Regions from separate parts of the Desulfosporosinus burensis genome, predicted to be linked through region 2. Evidence: riboswitches for the same ligand, from Rfam matches in the RefSeq annotation. Region 2 holds a riboswitch; the other holds the start of a gene.
What was found. A riboswitch is a leader RNA that binds a small molecule or an ion and turns the genes downstream of it on or off. The one in region 2 is predicted to bind cyclic di-GMP.
Positions count from the first base shown of each region.

Region 1: another riboswitch for cyclic di-GMP. It lies ahead of ACYQ3Q_RS04215 (HD-GYP domain-containing protein); the one in region 2 lies ahead of ACYQ3Q_RS10585 (HD-GYP domain-containing protein).

Region 1 covers NZ_BAAHYN010000002.1:251,717-259,224, reverse strand. The annotation lists gene ACYQ3Q_RS04235 (accessory gene regulator ArgB-like protein) at 1-67, shown strand, start outside; gene ACYQ3Q_RS04230 (cyclic lactone autoinducer peptide) at 71-193, shown strand; gene ACYQ3Q_RS04225 (two-component system sensor histidine kinase NtrB) at 335-2,143, shown strand; gene ACYQ3Q_RS04220 (DEAD/DEAH box helicase) at 2,148-5,393, opposite strand; cyclic di-GMP riboswitch class I at 5,717-5,802, shown strand; gene ACYQ3Q_RS04215 (HD-GYP domain-containing protein) at 5,862-6,944, shown strand; gene ACYQ3Q_RS04210 (hypothetical protein) at 7,114-7,508, shown strand, end outside.
Region 2 covers NZ_BAAHYN010000005.1:243,023-250,530, reverse strand. The annotation lists gene spoIID (stage II sporulation protein D) at 1-563, shown strand, start outside; gene ACYQ3Q_RS10590 (M23 family metallopeptidase) at 598-1,350, shown strand; cyclic di-GMP riboswitch class I at 1,695-1,778, shown strand; cyclic di-GMP riboswitch class I at 2,421-2,476, shown strand; cyclic di-GMP riboswitch class I at 2,866-2,950, shown strand; gene ACYQ3Q_RS10585 (HD-GYP domain-containing protein) at 3,070-4,113, shown strand; gene ACYQ3Q_RS10580 (STAS domain-containing protein) at 4,142-4,414, shown strand; gene ACYQ3Q_RS10575 (ATP-binding protein) at 4,645-5,949, shown strand; gene ACYQ3Q_RS10570 (hypothetical protein) at 6,060-6,317, shown strand; gene ACYQ3Q_RS10565 (flagellar assembly protein A) at 6,321-7,508, shown strand, end outside.

The sequences.
Region 1 (7,508 bases), on a different contig from region 2:
AGTTATAGGTGTATTTTATCAAAGTATCACCTTACTGCCTATTTTTAATAGAAGAGGAGGTGAGTGAATTATGAAAAGATATTTTTTCGCTATAGTTGCATCATTACTAATGCTCCTAGGAAGTGCATCTTCCGTTTTTGCGTGTGGAATTTGGGCATATCAACCCAAAACGCCGAAAGCATTGCAAAGATAATCAGGAGGTTAGCAGCAGCGTGAACACATTTGGTAGCCAACAATATAAAAGCTGGGTTGGATATCCCAGCTTTTATATTTGATTCAATAAACTTTTCATAAGTTTTTATTTTTCAATTTCGGATAGTTGGAGGATAATTTGATGGTGTTTAGTCTAAGAACTATCTTGAAAAAACAATCTATCATTCAATTTACTTTATTAAAAGTTATAGTTAGTATCTTTGCTTTCCTTATTATATTTATCCTTCTCTATGGACGAAATTTTTGGGAGAAGCAAGCCTTAAAATTCAATTATGATTTGATATTAAGTGCTTCAAGTGTTCAAACGAAAATACAATCTCAGATATTGACTGTCGAAGAATTAAAAAGAGATAAAAACCTAACGAAGAAGGATAAGGTATTAAGAATAGAAGGTATTATACAATTCATAATTAATAACAATAACAATAACAATAACAATAACAATAGCGATTATATTATAGGCTATTATGATAATGAGTTAGATTTAATAGTTAAAAATCAATTTAACAATAAAATCTTATTGGACGAAATTCGTTCTGCAATATTATCACTAGATGAGTTTGATAACATTTCAAACAGTAATAAAGAAATTAGAATCATGCTGCCAATATATGATGAGAGGAAAACAGTAGGCTATGTTTGGGCCTATGCGCAGAATGCTGATTTAGTATTAATGTCTTTTAATGAATTGAGTGCAATAGTAATATTAGCTTTAAGTTTATCAGCACTAATTATAATTTCAATCAGAAAACATATGAAGCAGATTGAATCATATTTAGAAAAATTTTGCAATATTATAATTAATAATGATAGTGAGCAAGAAAATATTTTGATCAAATTACCAGAATTAAAACCTGTTCTTAATAAAATCACTTGTTTTACAGATGATTTAAAACAGATGAACATAGCCTTGGAATCATCAAAACTGAATATAATCAAAATTATGGAAGGAATCTCAGATGGTTTTTATGCATTAGATCGCAACTGGCAGTTTACGTTTGTTAACAAGGAAACAAAAAAGTTTATTAGCGGGAATAACACTGAACTAATAGGAAAAAGTATCTGGGAAGTGTTCCCACTGATTAATGATTCCTTAACTTATTTTAAAATGCAAGAAGCGATGTATCAAAATGAATCGGTTCATTGGGAAGCAGGAGGCTTTGCAAATCCTGATCAAGACCATGAATATCATGCTTATCCGTATACGGAAGGCTTAACAGTTTTTTTCCGAGATGTTACAGAGCTGAAACGTCAGCAGCAAGAGCTTGGTCGATTAGAAAGACTTAATCTAATAGGTCAATTAGCAGCGGGGATTAGTCATGAGATTAGAAATCCCCTTACTACGGTAAAGGGATTCTTACAGTTAATTGGAGCAAAATCTAACTACGCTCACGATAAAGAGTATCTGGATTTGATGGTGTCGGAGATTGACCGTGCTAATTCGATCATTACGGATTTTTTATCATTGGCTAAATCGAATAGTGAGAATATTTTATCCGGTAATATTAACGATGTGATTAATAAAGTATTTCCGATGCTCCAGGCAGATGCCTTCAATAGCAATAAAGAAGTAGCAACGGATCTCGAACTATTACCTAATATCATGATCAACGAAAACGAAATCAAACAGCTCATCCTAAATTTAGTGCGCAATGGGTTGGAGGTTACGAATGAACATGGAAGTGTCATTATTTGTACATATTTTAACGGAGATAGAGTTGTCTTAGCTATCAGAGACCATGGGAATGGCATTCCTATTGAAATACAGGAGAAAATAGGCACTCCATTTTTCACGACCAAAGAAACCGGAACTGGACTCGGGTTAGCCATTTCCATGGGAATTGCTCAAAGGCATAATGCGGTATTTGAGTTTGAAACAGGAAAAAATGGTACGACCTTTTATACACGTTTTCCCACCAGTAATTCATAATAGATTAATTTAGATCAAAAAGTTCGCGGAGTTCTTTTTCCGATAATTTGGAGAGCATGGTTTCTCCAGGTTGGATGACTGAGTCGATGAGGGTCTTTTTTTTGACTTGTAAGGCGTTGATTTTTTCTTCGACTGTCCCCTGAGTAATGAGTTTGATCACCTGTACGGCGCTTGTTTGGCCAATGCGATGAGCTCTGTCTGTAGCTTGGTCTTCAACAGCGGGGTTCCACCATGGGTCGTAATGAATGACCATATCTGCACCGATTAGATTTAATCCTGTGCCGCCCGCTTTGAGAGAGATCAAAAAGACCTTACCTTGCCCATTGTTAAAGGAATTGGCCATTCTTAAACGTTCAGCTGCTTTTGTTATGCCCGAAAGATAGAAATATTCGATGCCCTCAGAGATGAGATGTCCTTGAATGATATCCAGCATGGTCGTGAATTGAGAGAAAACTAGAACCCTGTGACCGCTGTCTAAGGCGTCAGTAAGGATTTCCTCTAAGAGAAGCATCTTGCCGCTCTCACCGGTGTAGTTATCGATGAACATTGACGGGTGACAGCAAATTTGCCGGAGCCTAGTCAGAGCTGCAAGAATTTTCATGTGGCTTTTGTTAAAGCCCACTGAGGCAATTTCCTGAGCTATTTGACCTTTCGCTTCCTGCAAATAGGCGAGGTAGAGCTTTTTCTGTTCTTCTGTCAAGGAAGCACTTAGCTGGGTTTCGATCTTGTCCGGCAGTTCTTTTAAGACATCTTTTTTCAATCGCCTTAGAATGAAGGGGTTAATATGTCGACTTAGTTCGGTAAGAACATTTGAGTCTTCCCCTTTAATAATGGGGATTACAAATTTTTTGCGGAAGTCCTGGTGGGAGAGGAGATAACCAGGCATAATAAAATTAAAGAGGGACCAAAGTTCGGAAAGCGAGTTTTCAATGGGCGTCCCGGTAAGTGCGAAATAGCTTTTGGCCTTAATTTGCTGGACAGATTTTGCGTTCAGAGTTTGAGGGTTTTTGGTGTGTTGGGCTTCATCCAAAAAACAGTAGGAAAAGTCTAATTTAGCAAATTCATCGATGTCCCGCCGTAGTATGGGATAAGAAGTAACGACTAGATCACACTGATCATCTATTTCGGACAATTGTGTCTGTCTTTCCTGGGGATTGCCTTCCACGACAAGGACTTGAAGAGTAGGGGTGAATTTCTTCGCTTCTTCTTGCCAGTTATAGATCAACGAGGTGGGAGCAATAACCAAAGCAGGGGCTATGGCGGTCAATTTTGCGGATAGGATGAAGGCTAGGACTTGCAAAGTCTTACCCAACCCCATATCGTCGGCGAGGATGCCTCCAAGACCATAGGATGATAAGGTTTTAAGCCATTGAAATCCAGTCTTCTGGTAGTCTCTTAAGATATGATGCAACTCATCAGGTATTTCAAATCCTCCGTCTTGAGGTTCTAAGATGCTTTGCACTAACTGCTTAAAGGCTTTATTACGCTGCACTCCAGGCAAGTTGGCTTGGCGCAGAAAGCTATCTATATACATGGCACGGTACTTAGGCAGATTGAGCATTTTTTCATTGAGATCTGAGGCCTTAAGGTCTAAATTTTCAATGAGTTGGGCGACAGCGTTCATCTCCGGCTGATTTAAATCGAGGAAAGATCCATCGCGAAGGCGATGGTATTTTTTCTTTAAGTGTAGAGAATGAAAGATATCCGATAATTCATTGTGTTCGATATCAGTATATTGAAAGGATATTTCCAAGATATCTAGAGTTTCGTCTAAGCGAACTTGGCCGGAAAACGTCGTAGAGGTACGGATTTTGAGCTTGAATTGATCCGAATAATAGAGTTCTGCAAGGTCTCTCAGTTGAGGAAGCCAATTGACGGTAAAATCAAAAATTTTATCTTCGTCTTCAAGAAAAATTTTTCCTTTAGATACGATGAAATCGGCGTGTTCCAGAATGTTGAGGATCATTCGTTCTTGATTGACAGAACGGATGAGAATAACATCGCTGGCTGTTGACTCGTTACTAGTATCCCGGGTCGCAGAAAATGGATTAATGATGGTCTCTCCATAGTGAAATTCTAAACGAGCTGTGATGCCCATATCGCTTGAACGATCAAAATAGATTTTGGCTTGTAAGCTTTCCTGATTAAATTTATCTTCTAGGACAGGATCAATGATAACTGGACCTAATTTCCCGATTAAGGGCAGTGCCTCTGAGGCGAAAAGCTCCTTCTGGGCTGCTGGAATCACAATATTGGTCACGGATCCTTGGCGAAGGGCTGACAGAAGAGGCAAAAGGAGTTCTTTTTGGTTGGGGGAAGCTTGATGGATTTTAGCTTGGTAAACGTAGTAGCTCCCATCGTCCGTCAGTTGGAGGGGCATTTCTTCAGTTTCGAGTGTTAATGCAAGATCCTGACCTTGTGACTGGAGGGAAAATTCGATGGGTAGCCCATGCCGGATAATTTGGGTGGGTGTGGGAGGGGGAGCTTCGAAGCTCCAAGAAAACACTTTATCTCCCAAAGCGTCTAAAAACTTAGTTAAATAATAGCCCGTCAAGGGCAACAATTTTTGATTGAGCACGGTTGTCGCGTAAAAGGGCCCTTGCATCTCGATTATGGCTGAATGTTGGTCATTCATTTCTTGCAGCATGGCAATTAACCTACGATCTTCCTCTTTGAAGGTTTGTCTCGTAGGTTCAAGGGTAAATTGCTTACCAAATTCTAGCGAGCGGCCTGATTTAAGCGCAGTGAGAAATTGTCCGATGTCTTTTACTACATAAAGTCGCTGCAGACCGACTCTAAGCTGTAGATGTGTAGAAAGCCGATGGCTGGGCAGGGTTTGGAGTTCCACGTTTAGAGTCAGTTCTTCGTAAGGAGTTTCCTGACGTTGATTGGCAAAAACAGTGAGAAGCTCATCAACCACGCGGCTCTGAACGACAGGGTCAGTCCAAGCTGACGGTAATTTTTGTTGGGCTGTTTTTAAGACGGCGATAACGTGTTTGCAGGCTCCAGGATAGTCTTTGAAGGCTGGGCATGTGCAGCGATATGAGCGTACGGAGTTGTCCTTCTCAAAGGCAAGCTGAACAATATAGCGTAAACCTCCGATGACAGAAGCGTTTATTAGGCCTTTATCGGGGAAAAAACTGAAATTGTAGACTCTACCAGCCGCGTAATAGGAAAGCCCTTTTTTATATACACGATCATTATCCGCTAGATCTTGAATTATTTGTTCAGAGATATAAAAGCGAGGCATGAAAATACTCCTTTGGTAGTAATATTTGCTGAGTTAGATAAGGGTATCAGTTAAGAATATCATAGTTTGAGTCTACTCGTCTAATTTAGGGACCAGAGAGTTGATCCGAGTTGCTCTTTGCACAATTTATTGATGCTAAATCTAGCGAATGATAGTTGAAAATGATGGAATTAAGCCAAAATTAAATATTATAATAAGATTGTATTATATTGTATATTTTTGTTGTGTGTGATATATTAGCGAAGGTATATCCTATAGGTCTAAAGGCCTACTATAGGTCATGTTTTCTGTAATGTAGTTAGGCCATAATCAATTTAATACCTCTGCGATAAAGGCAAACTCAGTGAGAACTGAGGGCGCAAAGCCACGGGTCTTAACACATTATGGTGAAGAAAGCCGGGATACCGAAAAAACTTGTCGCCGTATACTTATTTGGCGTCTTTTGTTTTATAAGGAGGAAAGTTGGTTTTGATAACAAAGTTGGAACCCCTAACAACGAACAGCTTTGAAATTGGGGAACTTTCAGAGCTTGACCTATATGATATACAGGGAATATTGTTGTTATCTAAAGGTAAGCCAATCACCGCAAACATTTATGAACTTCTTCTCCAGCGACAGCTATATACTTTACAATATGATTTGGAGAATTCTCATCCTCCAAATGAAGAACGTAGATTTCCTTCCTCGGAGTACCGTTTTATTGTAGGCTATGTTCGAAAAGTCTTTGAGAGCGTATGCCTTTTTAGCTCTACACGTTTAATCGATTCGTTTGCTATTGTTGATAAAATTATCAACGAGTTAGAAGGAAATTCCCGTGTGTATATAGATTTTAATGAATTTCGAAACTTTGATAATTATACATATATTCATTCCGTAAATGTTGCGTTAATAGCTACTCTAGTAGGGTTGAAAATGGGGTTTTCAGGACAAAAACTAAGAACTTTATCAATGGGTGCGATGTTCCATGATTTGGGTAAAAGTTCTTTGCCCCTTGAAATACTGAATAAACCTTCGGGCCTAAATAGAGAAGAATTTAAGATTATTAAAAAGCATCCAGAGCTGGGTGTGGAAATGCTTAAATACTCCAATATCTCAAAGGAGATTCTCAGCATAGTCCGTCATCATCATGAACGTTGGAATGGCGAGGGCTATCCGGATGGGTTAAGACAGAGAGCTATTACGACTAATGCACAAATCGTTGCAGTTGCTGACGTTTTTGATGCCCTTGTTGCGGATCGACCCTACCGCAAAGGGTTGCCCCCATATCACGCTTTAGAAATCATCGTGGCTGGTTCAGGTAAAGATTTTGATCAAGAGATTGTACATTGTTTTGAACGGTGTTTAATACTTTATCCGCAAGGTTCTATAGTTACTTTAAATACAGGTGAAATGGGAACAGTCGTCGGTATTCATCACAATTACCCGAGTAGACCGCTCATAAGAATTTTATTTGATAAAAACGGAAAATTCGTTAATGAGGAACTAACCTGCGATTTGCTTAAGGATTTAACAAGGTTTGTACAATCGGTTAGTTTTAACCACGTTACTTAGAGAATGAAGGAGACTGATGGCTCGTTATTTCGGTGTCGAAAATTGTATACAGTTTGATTGCAGGAAAAATGTGCACTTACGCAGAAACAGTGATAGAATAATTAGATAATATAAAGTGTAAACAATCAACCAGACAAGCTGGCATATGAAGCTTTGGGGGGGATGTTCCGTGCTTATTACCTGCGATAACAACATGCAAATGGGCTATATCTACCTTATGCCTAATCAAACGACTGACGAGTATACCCTCGAGAAAAGCGATATCGGGCTTTACTATGATGTGAACAGTCTTAGCATTCCAAGAATTAAATGGCATAGCATGGGTCAAAGTTTGAGTCAAATGCGTTTAGCAACGAAGACGTATAGAGAGTCAGTGGATAAATCGTTTCATTGTGAATATTGGAATGACCTAGATAGTGAAGGTTACATGATGGGAATCGAATTGTATTTAACTGAAGAAACTTTTTTACCGTTAGTGGCCCATCAGGCCTTTAAGCTTTACGATATACGTTGGCGGAACAGTGATTTCAGGATGCTTACGCTAGATGCCTATCATGATGTTCT
Region 2 (7,508 bases):
ATCGGAGTAAATTGGAAAAGGTTGTAGCGGCTACGCGCGCGCTGGTTCTCGTATCAAAAGGGGAATATATCGATGCTCTTTACCATAGTAGTAGCGGAAGAAAGCCCACTGAACGGTCGGAAGAAGTATGGAGTTCATCCCGTGAATATTTGCAAAATGTTAGTTCGGGGGAAGAAGATCCACAACGTTATGTCAAAATAGTGACCTGGACACCTCAAGAACTTTATAAGAAACTGGGAATTAAAGATTTACCAAGAGCCTTTACTTCAGGGGATTTTCAAACTATTGGTCGAACGGCGGCCGGAAGAGTAAAAAATGTACGAGTGTTGGGAAGAGTCTATCAAACGACTCAACTCCGTACCTTACTGGGACTCTCGTCAACAGATTTAGAATGGGTTGTACAACCAGATCGCCTGACAGTCACGACGTATGGTAACGGACATGCAGTGGGAATGTCACAGTGGGGAGCCAACGATTTAGCCAAAAACAATAGAAATGTGGAGGAAATACTGGCTCATTATTACCCAGGAACAAAGCTAATGAAGTTAGGTTATATGCAGTAAACTTTCTAACTACAATAGTATTGGGGATACTGGTTTGTCTAAAAAAATATTATTGGGCAAGGCTAGTATAGAGGTGAGTCAATTGAACAGTGGTAAATTTTCCACAAGCGGGGTTTTAGTTTGGAGCTTTTTCATTCTTATAGGGAGCCTAATTGTCTACATAGGATATCGAAGTACACTGTCAGAATCTGTCCAGAATAGATCGCCAATAACCAATGAGGGAGCTCAAGCCGTGTCAGTCAATACAGTTCTGGATACAAGGACCGGTGGAGCAAACGAAATTTTGCATACTCAGACGGAAGACCGCTCAAAGAGCACGAAAGAAGATCAAGAAACACAGCAAGAACTTATGATTGTACTCGGGAAGAATAATCTCAATGAAAAAATTCTTGAACTAAGTGATTTTCAATGTCCGGTATATGGGAGCCCCTTGCGAAGAATTGGTAATTATTACTCTGAGTCTTTAGGGAATTATCTCTTTCATGCTGGTGTTGATTACGCAGTATCGGAAGGAACCGTGATCCGGGCTACGCAAGGAGGAAAGGTCACCTTTTCAGGGTCGGATCCTCTGCTAGGTCAAAAAGTAACTTTAGACTGCGGAGAAGGTTGGTTAGTCACATTCGGCGGACTAGATAACCTTCGAGTTAAAGTAGGGGAAACGGTAGAGGCTCAAGAAGCGCTAGGTCAAGTGGGATTGTATCCTGGAGCGGAGGGGGTTAGTGATCAACCACAACTTCATTATGAACTTTGGCATGGGAATGAAATTCAAAGGCCAGATCTCAATTAAAAAAATACACAGTGGTTACACGATTTGTTATCCCTGCTAAGGCAAAAAATATTCCTTATTAATCGTTAAAAAAGTGAGGTTAGAATGCTCCTGTTTTTTGTGTTCAGTGAAAGTATACCAGCCTTCGGCCTTGTTGAAATACCCCTAGAAGTATAGAATTTATTTTGGGGAAGGCATTTTGAGGCCTTCTCTTTTGGATGAGAATATATATAAACTATAGCAACTATTCAAAAAAACAAACAAACAAAAAACAAGGAAGGATTTCCTGAGATTACAAAGAATATAGCATAGCAAACAGTAGTGTGTATTGTCGTTTTGTGGAAAAACAAAAAAGAATATGCAAGCAATGACAACGGCAAACCTGGCGAAAGTAAGGGACGCAAAGCTATGGGTCGTCCAGTTCGGCTGACGATTGCCAGGTTACCCAGAGGGATCTGTCGTTGGTTGGTGGAATCCTTTCATAATATGCAGAGAGTCCCCTTTCCGGAAAAACTATTTCTACCATATTGCAGATAATAGCAGGAAAAAGCAAATTCTTGGAGAATGAAGTAGAATACACCTAGATACAAAGAAAACTTGGCTTGCGCCAAGCATTTTAGGCGCCGGCGGATCGGCGGAAGCCTAAGTTTTCACTTGTGCGCCGAGAGATTTATGCTATTCTGAATAGCCTAAATAAAACCCGGCTTGCGTTGGCGAGGCGGAAGCCGAGGTTGCACTTATGTATCCCGATGAAAGTTATGCTTTCGGATATGCTTAAAAAGTCGTGTTTGCAGGGATGTATTGTGACGTTCATAACGCGAAAGGATTGATCAGAGATGAAAACGAGTGAATGCGGAAAAAATATAGAACAGATGTTCGGGGGGGGGGGGGGGGGGGGTAATATATGTAATTACCCCCAAATATTGGAAACAAATTATTCTCGGATCGTTTGCAAAGGGTTGCATATCTATTTTACGGTTACTCATTAATATTCTTCATATAAAAATATTTAAGAGACTAAGTTTTTATAGACTGGCACAACATTGAAGTACCAGTTAGTTTTAACTTGGTCTTTTTGCTTTTGAAAAATTAATGGATAAAGGCAAACCATCCGAAAGGGTGGGACGCAAAGCCATGGGTCATCGCAAAAGGGCTAAATGTTCACCCTTTATCCCAAAGACACTCTGGTCAAGCTCAATTCAGGGGAAGTGGGTCAAGTGGTTAGCGTGACCTATAAGCATCCGGCACGTCCTCTTATAACCATTATTAGGGATAGAAATCCGCCGGGTTGAAGTGTCTTCCTACCCGATCGAGATTCAGCATAAACGGTTTTTATATTCCATCATGTATAAGTATGCCGAAAAAATTTACTTATCCCCTTCAAATGCGGGTACTTCCTTGGCCATGGATTTTATTTGAGATTTGAGATTGATCTGGTCGAATCTGCACAGGATTAATTAGATGAACTATTGGCTTTTGCGATATATAACCATAATTATGATAATTAATGTATACGGAAAACTGCATCTTTCAGGGCTGCGACAAAGGCAAACCTAACGAAAGGTAGGGACGCAAAGCTACGGGTCTTCCACGTAAGGGTGATGATCGCCGGGTTTCCGAACAGGGTTTATGTCGCCATTCCTTTTAGGAGTGGCGTTTATATTTTTGGGGGTGGTTTTTCTGAAACTTAATATACGGCCATTATCTGTCAATTGTCTTTCCCTGGGAGTGCCTACGGAATTGGATTTGTTCGATGCTCAAGGGTGTTTGCTTTTAGAAAAGGGTAAAACCGTGACGAAGGACATTATAGAGTGCGATCAAATGCGGGAAGTTTATGTAGTTACTTATGAATGGATCAATAAGAACCATTCCGACCCCCTGTTGTTTACCGGGCATCAACACCATCTAAATTTATTGAAACGCTTTTATTACGAACCTAATTTTATACGCCAGGATTATTTACATACTGCAACGACAATTGTGGCAAAGTTGATTCGTAAATCGAAGGAAAACCCCGGACTGCTCGTTGACCTTCGCGAATTAGAGTCATATGACTATTATAGCTATGTCCATTCTGTGAATGTCGCTTTACTAGCTACAATCATTGGCTTACAAATGGGTTATGGGTCGTTGATGCTCATTAATTTGGCCCTTGGTGCCCTTCTTCACGATTGGGGAAAGTTAATGATTCCCTGTAAAATACTCGATAAACCATCTGGTTTAACTGCGGGGGAATTTGAAATCATCAAACAACATCCTGGCCGCGGCGAACAAATGCTAAGGTCTGTAATTCTCTCAGAGGGAGTTTTAAAAATCGTCCGGCAACATCATGAACGTTGGAATGGACAAGGATATCCAGACTGTTTGAGCGGAGAAGCGATTTACCATGGAGCTCAAATTGTCGCTGTGGCGGATGTCTTTGATGCATTAACGGCAGATCGTCCCTACAGGGCGGGGATCCCCCCCTATCATGCGTTAGAAATGATTTTGTCTAGAGTCAATAAAAATTTCTCTTTAGATATCGTTAAAGCTTTCCGAAGTAGCTTAAACCTTTATCCCGAAAATTCCAGAGTCACTCTAAATACGGGAGAAACAGGCACTGTGATTGCTATTCCCCTTGGTCTTCCCACACGCCCGGTTGTACGGATAATCTTAGACTGGAAAGGTCATCCCGTGAAAAAGGAAAAAATCGTGGATTTGCTCCAGGATTTAAGTCTTTCGATAAATGCCGTTGATTTTAGCGTCGCTCATCTTACCCAAGATATGAGGATAAACGGGGTTTGATTCGTTTAATTGGAGAGGAGGGTTTACAGTGGTATTAAAAACAGAAAGCAAGATTATCGATGGCAAAAGACTGTTAAGCTTATCCGGTGTTTTAGATATCTCTACCGTCGAGGCTCTTCGATTAAGCTTGGACTATTTTAAGGGCCTAGACCAATTAAACATTGATCTCGGAGGAGTTAGATTTGTTGATTCGACAGGTATTGCCGGGATTATTGAATCGGTGCAGGCGCTTCGCAAACTTAAAATTAATGTATTTATTAAGAATATCCCGATTTTCATATACGAAAGCTTGATATTTTAGGTGTGCCGGAAATTTGCGGCAGAGATGTGTTTGAATCTCCGAAAGGCTTGACAACTTGATTGCTAAAGAGTAAGTATGAGGATATTTGGTCAAATAATTAGCCCAGCCGTTATCTTCGGAGATAGGATTAGAAAGGGTGGGTATTTAGAACTTGACAGTATTTAGGGAAAAGAAAGAGGTCAGCGGGTATGGGAAAAAGGCTAATGAAAGGGACTCTGAGACGAAGGATAATGTTAAGTTCAGTCTTTTCGCTTACCCTTATTTTGTTGTTGACTCTCGGTACGTATTTTTTTATTTTTTACTTTGAATTAAAGAATCGCTATGAGCTAAGAGTTACCAGCTTAGCCTCAACTGCTGCTATTCTAATGGACGGTCAGGCACATGACCGGTTACGGACCAGGGCGGACGAGGATTGTGCGGAATACCGGGAGATTCAGAAAGTTCTCCAAAATATCCAAAAAGTAAACCCGGATATAACGAATATTTATACGATGCGCATGATAGGCGAGGGGGAAAAGTGGGAATTTGTCGTTGATGTGAAAACGAAGGCTCCTTCCCATATCGGCGATGTTTACGATGCAACCGGACAAGACGCTATAAAACAGGCCTATGCTGGTGCAATTGCCGATAAAAGATTAATGATCGGCCAGTGGGGTGCTGGTTTGTACGGTTATGCGCCAATCAAAAATAGCAACGGTCAAACCGTAGGCATTGTTGGTCTTCATATTGCTGCTGAAAATATTTTTCACCAGGAACGGAAACTGGCACTCTGGGAGCTGGCCATTTTTGTTTTTTCTCTGGGCTTAACATTTTACACAACCAGTAAGCAGGTTAAAAGTTTTCCCCAGCCGCTTGAACAAATGACGGCAGGCGTAAACAGAATTAGGATGGGAAACTACGAGCACAGGATCTATATTAAAACCGGAGATGAGTTCGAAATCCTGGGGGATACCCTAAACGCAGCAAATGACATGATGACGAATTATCAGCAGATGATTGAACGGGACCTGCAAAATACCAGGATGCAAAGGGAAAAGATTTTCCATGTGTACCGCGATGTCATTTACGCGGTAACTCAAGGAAAGTTTAATCTATTGAATGAGGGAGAGTTTGAGCTTTTAAAACGTGAAGGAGTGTTTCAAGAGGAAGTCATAATCGCCGCCGTGACAGATGTGAATGCCGCCCGGGAATTGATTGCGGCTTATCTGGAAAAACGGGGGTGTTCTCAGCAACATTTGGCTCATATTGTCCTAAGTATTTCCGAAACGGTAACCAATGTCATTAAACACGCAGGGTACGGGATTATGCAAATTCGCGCGCTCGATCATGGTGTCCGGGTCAGCGTTGCTGATCAAGGTCCGGGGATGGACTTTGATAAACTGCCCAATATGATTTTTCTGCAGGGGTTTTCCACCACAGTTTCCATGGGCTATGGGTTTAGTATTATTTATAGGTTTGCAGATAAGATATATCTTTCAACATCTGAGCGGGGAACTTCTTTGGCTATGGATTTTCTGAACCTTATGGATTCATGAATCTAGCGACAAAAATATTTGATTGCAAAACCACTTTCCGGTTGTACAAGGATATTTGTTGTAAGACTGTTCAAAGTTTGATCAAATCGAAAGTGATAAAGGAAGAGCATATGAACGATAATTATAAAAGAGCGCAAGAAGACTCCAGAAGGCCGGGTTACTTGTTGAACTGCGAAAAGAACAATTATTTGGAGATTTTTGAAAACTTATCAAAACCGGTCATGGTGAATTTGATATGTGATAATGGCAAGAAGCTTGATATTAGCGAGCTGGCGGAAAAAGTCTTAGAAGACGTTAACAGACATATTGATAACGTGGAAAGTAAAGATGATTTAGCGTTTTTTGTAATAAAATATGACGGAGGTTAAATCATGGCTTTTAGAAATAAACAAACTGTTGACGATAAATCAGAACATCATCGTACAAAGTTATACCGGGGGATTCAGGAAAAAAAAGAAGTAATTCCCGACTACGTTTTCGATGGTTCCATTGAGATCAGAAACGGTAAGTTACTTTTTACCCCACCGCGGGGATTAGGTAGGTTCCCTCTGATCATGGGCGGAGACAATGTCGAAATTTATCTCAACGGAAAGAAAATAGAAACTCCTTCCTTTATTAACGATCATGATACTGTTGAGATCAAAACTCTTGATACTGCACCCTCAGTGGATCTGGAAATTAATATAATAGAAGATAAAATGAAAGCTTTTTTAGTGGTTAAGAAAAAGTTTGGTAAAAAGTATGCCCTTATTGATTGTAAGCCAATGCAGATAGTTAAGGTTTTAGCTGGATGTGTAATAGAAGAAGAACCGGCTCCGATTCGATATGAAGATGTCATGGAAGCATTACAAAACAAGGGTGTGGTTTTTGGAATTCAGGAAGACGCTATAATGAAAGCAGTTCAAGACACAGCTGGAGAATTTACTGTAGAAATCGCAACCGGTCTTTCTCCTGTTGAAAGCGTAGATGCTTCGATTATGTATAATTTTCAGGATGAAGACTGGAGCGTATCAGCAAGAAATCCCTATGGGAATGGTAAAATACATTCGGTTTCTCTTGGAGAAATTGTAGCAATTAAGAGACCGCCTGTCCCAGGCAAGCCAGGAATCGATGTTACAGAAAATCCGGTATTAGCGAAAATGCCGAAAGATGTTCCCATATTAATTAAAGATGGAGTCGAACTCATTAATGAGGGTACGGTCGCCATTGCAACAAGAAGTGGTAAGCCTGTGCTGGAGGGATACGGCAAAAAGTACTTATCTGTACGTCCTGTTTATATTGTGGAGGGTGATGTGAACCTCACGGTGGGAAACATTAAATTTAAAGGCGATGTTATTGTAAAAGGTAGTGTATACGACGGATTCTCAATCGAAGCGGGTGGGAGTATTCGGGTTTTAGGCGATGTCCTGCATGCTTCTTTGTATGCCAATGGAGATATTGTCGTCAATAAAAATGCCATTTCGTCCCGACTACAAGCAGGTGGTTTGGCCGTTCCCTACAAATGGATTTATGAGATGCTTACCCAGTTATTAAACCGGCTTGAGAATTTACTTGCGGCC